Regions from separate parts of the Citrobacter braakii genome, predicted to be linked through region 2. Evidence: riboswitches for the same ligand, from Rfam matches in the RefSeq annotation. Region 2 holds a riboswitch; the other holds the start of a gene.
What was found. Region 2 has a riboswitch for thiamine pyrophosphate ahead of thiC (phosphomethylpyrimidine synthase ThiC). Riboswitches for the same ligand answer to the same signal wherever they lie in the genome.
Positions count from the first base shown of each region.

Region 1: it holds a riboswitch for thiamine pyrophosphate, as region 2 does, so the genes downstream of both, thiM (hydroxyethylthiazole kinase) here and thiC (phosphomethylpyrimidine synthase ThiC) in region 2, are expected to answer to the same signal.

Region 1 is NZ_CP045771.1:2,730,974-2,733,174, reverse strand. It holds gene thiD (bifunctional hydroxymethylpyrimidine kinase/phosphomethylpyrimidine kinase) at 1-512, opposite strand, end outside; gene thiM (hydroxyethylthiazole kinase) at 509-1,297, opposite strand; TPP riboswitch at 1,329-1,425, opposite strand; gene GFC06_RS12610 (hypothetical protein) at 1,578-1,730, shown strand.
Region 2 is NZ_CP045771.1:685,615-687,815, forward strand. It holds gene nudC (NAD(+) diphosphatase) at 1-88, opposite strand, end outside; gene GFC06_RS03120 (Rsd/AlgQ family anti-sigma factor) at 185-673, shown strand; TPP riboswitch at 723-845, shown strand; gene thiC (phosphomethylpyrimidine synthase ThiC) at 929-2,201, shown strand, end outside.

The sequences.
Region 1 (2,201 bases), 2.0 Mb from region 2:
TCGCAGCCCAGCGCCCGCAGCGCCCTTCCCTGTTCTAACATCTCCTGCTCAGTCTGCGCATGGGGAGCCCCGAGCAGCGCCGCTGCTTCGGGTAAATTTGGGGTGATAATCGAAACCTGCGGCAGCAAATGGGTACGCAGCGTTTCAACCGCCGAAGGAGACAGCAACGGATCGCCGCTTTTCGCCAGCATCACGGTATCCAGCACGACATTTTGCACCCGATGGCGACGCAAGCGTTCGGCGACCGCTTCAACAATATCCGTTTCCGCCAGCATACCGATTTTAGTGGTGTCGATACGCACATCACTGAACACCGAATCCAGTTGTGCGGCGACAAAGTCAGGTTCAATGCGATACACCGACTGCACCCCGCGCGTATTTTGCGCCACCAACGCCGTGATAACCGAGCAGCCGTAAGCGCCAAGCGCCGAGAACGTTTTTAAATCGGCCTGAATACCTGCGCCACCGCTTGGATCGGTTCCGGCAATGGTTAATGCGTTAATCCGTTTCATAGTTGCTCCTGCGCATTCAGGTTATAGAGGGCGTCGATAAATGCCGGGACAAAACTGCCCGGTCCGGTTGATTGTTGAGTGGCTATTTGTCCAGCCTGTTTCATCCAGCTACAGGCGGAGGCGACGTTATCAAGCCGGTCACCGTGAAGGGCGCAGCTGGCCGCAACGACCGCCGACAGCGCGCATCCGGTGCCCACCACGCGCGTCATCAACGGGTCCCCCCCGTTCACGCAGACGGTACGCTGACCATCGGTGACATAGTCAATTTCGCCGGTAACCACGACAATGGTCCCAACCTGACGAGCCAGTGCCTGCGCTGCGGGAAGCGCAGCGGCTGCCGTATCGGTCGTATCCACGCCGCGTCCCCCGCCGTTCATACCCGCCAGAGCCAGTATTTCCGAAGCGTTGCCGCGGATAGCCGCAGGCTGTAGCGCCAACAAATCCAGACAGAAGCGACGACGAAACTCCAGCGCCCCCACGGCAACGGGATCGAGCGTCCACGGGGTTTTAGCAAGTTGTGCCCGCTCAACTGCGGCGCGCATCGCCGTAGCCCGTTCCCGGGTTAAGGTGCCGACGTTAATCAGTAATGCACTGGCAATAGCCGCGAACTGACTGGCTTCCTCGGGCTCGATTACCATTGCAGGTGATGCGCCCAGCGCCAGCAGCGTATTGGCCGTAAAGCTTTGCACGACCTCGTTGGTCATGCAGTGTGTGAGAGGGGAAAGCGTTCTAAATTGGTGTAAGGTGTGAGCCGCGAGTGTGCGGCTGTGCAGGTCAGGCTGCATGGTTCAGCTCCTGCCCGCGCGAAGAAGGGACACGAGCAGTGTCAGACTTCCCTACGCTGGCATTATCCAGATCAGGTGGTACGGGTATTTCTCAGCCTTCACCAGGAAGGGCACCCCGAGTCATTTAGTTACATAAATTCCAATAATATTAACAGCGTAGAGGAAGTAGCTTGCTAAAGCAAGCCCCTGACCGGCGTCCTGTAAACATCCCGCATAATCGTGCCATTCACATCTAGAGATATCTTCCAGCATACTCAATCTGCCAACGAAGGAGATCGCTATGCGTAAAGCCCGTTTTACTGTGCATCAGATCATCACCGTGGTTATGTCGGTTGAAGGAGCCGTAGGTTCTTTCACATTAGAAATCATTCAAGTAAATTTTACTCACAACTATAGTTTCTGTTCAAAGGACAGAAGAAAAGAAGGGTTTTAATCAGTGAATAAAATAATTAACCTGAATCATTTCCAAGTTTGCATTTCACCCATGAAACCAATGAATATCATTTGAAGCATTCACAATCTAAATAATTGACCACGCATCGGCCGATGATAATATAAACTTTTTACTTCATGAAGGTTTTACATGAGAGAATTTAGGCTTATCCGGGCATGGGATGCCGGAAGGGAGCTAGCCCCTGAGGATTTTCAGCATATATTGATCCCTTTCAGAGCTTTCGATGAATCACGAATCTATTACGAATTAGACGCAGAAGAGTATCACTATACAAAAGTACCCTCTATTTATGATATACCAGAAAGGAAACGGAACATTGTTTATTATACTCATCCATATAAGAGGAAGCATCGAGCTATGGCTGATGAGGTATATGACAATACACAACGCAACATAGATGAAGGCTGGTTCATTGGGATTAATAAATCTCGTAATTAGAATTATTACTGG
Region 2 (2,201 bases):
AAGGCAGTTCGCCATGAGGCAACCATAACTTTTGCTCATGACTGACAATCCACCAGCCGCTATCTAATTTTTCAATTATACGATCCATATCTCTTGCGCAACCTTTGCTTCACAGGCATGTTGTTTACATTATTTTTACATTTACGGGTGAGCCGTTCCTAAACACCATCTTGCGGAGTCAATCATGCTAAACCAGCTGGAAAGCCTGACGGAGCACGTCGGAGGAAGTAACAAACTGGTTGATCGCTGGCTACATGTACGTAAGCACCTGCTCGTGGCTTACTACAATCTGGTTGGCATTAAGCCTGGCAAAGAATCGTACATGCGGCTCAATGAAAAGGCGCTGGATGATTTTTGCCAGAGCCTGGTCGATTACCTTTCCACCGGACACTTCAGTATTTATGAACGTATTCTCCATAAATTGGAAGGGAACGGGCAGCTTTTAAAAGCCACAAAAATTTGGCCGCTCCTGGAAGCCAATACGCAACTGATCATGGACTACTATGATTCCAGTCTGGAGACCGCCATTGATCACGATAACTTCCTTGAATTTCAACAGGCCTTATCGGATATCGGCGAGGCGCTGGAAGCCCGGTTCGTGCTGGAAGATAAGCTGATCATGCTGGTTTTTGATGCGATGCACGAGAGTGGCATGATCAAACGTCCTGCTTGAGATTTGCGACATTAACGCGTAATTTACATTCATTACCTCTTTTTGAGGTTACTTCTTGTCGGAGTGCTTATTTTCCACAGCAGCATGAGTGGAAAAGGCTGAGACCGTTAATTCGGGATCCGCGGAACCTGATCAGGTTAAAACCTGCGAAGGGAACAAGAGTCAATCTACAACCGTATCGCCCTTTGGCGTTCGTCTCTCTTGCTTCATCCGTCGTCTGACAAGCCATATCCTTACTTTTATTTGGAATGAGCTATGTCTGCCACTACTAAACCATCACGCCGCGAACAGCGCGCCCAAGCCCAACACTTTATCGACACGCTGGAAGGTACCGCCTTTCCTAACTCAAAACGTATCTACATCACCGGTTCGCAGGCGGATATCCGCATCCCGATGCGCGAAATCCAGCTAAGTCCTACGCTGATTGGTGGTACGAAAGACAACCCGCAGTTTGAAGAGAACGAAGCCGTGCCGGTGTACGACACCTCCGGGCCGTACGGCGATCCTGATGTGGCGATTAACGTTCAGCAGGGTCTGGCAAAACTGCGCCAGCCATGGATTGCGGCGCGTAACGATAGCGAAGAATTAGACGACCGTAGCTCCGCTTATACCAAACAACGTCTGGCCGACGATGGCCTGGACGAGCTGCGTTTCAGCGGCCTGCTGACGCCAAAACGCGCCAAAGCCGGCAAGCGCGTTACCCAGTTGCACTATGCCCGTCAGGGGATGGTTACCCCGGAGATGGAATTTATCGCCATCCGTGAAAACATGGGCCGCGAGCGCATTCGTAGTGAAGTGCTGCGCCATCAGCATCCAGGAATGAACTTTGGTGCGCGCCTGCCGGAAAACATCACCCCGGAATTCGTGCGTGATGAAGTCGCTGCGGGCCGCGCGATTATTCCTGCCAACATCAACCACCCGGAATCCGAGCCGATGATCATCGGCCGCAACTTCCTGGTGAAGGTGAACGCCAACATCGGTAACTCGGCGGTGACCTCCTCCATTGAAGAAGAGGTGGAGAAGCTGGTGTGGTCGACCCGCTGGGGCGCAGATACGGTGATGGACCTCTCCACCGGCCGCTATATTCACGAAACCCGCGAGTGGATCCTACGTAACAGCCCGGTGCCGATCGGTACCGTACCGATCTACCAGGCGCTGGAGAAGGTTAACGGGATCGCTGAAGATCTCACCTGGGAAGCCTTCCGTGACACGCTGCTCGAACAAGCCGAACAGGGCGTCGACTACTTCACCATTCACGCGGGCGTACTGCTGCGCTACGTGCCGATGACCGCTAAACGCCTGACAGGTATTGTCTCGCGCGGCGGTTCGATCATGGCGAAATGGTGTCTTTCTCATCACAAAGAGAACTTCCTGTTTGAACATTTCCGCGAGATTTGCGAAATCTGTGCCGCTTATGACGTTTCGCTCTCTCTCGGCGACGGCCTGCGTCCAGGCTCGATTCAGGATGCCAACGACGAAGCGCAGTTCTCCGAGCTGCATACGCTGGGCGAACTGACCAAAATCGCCT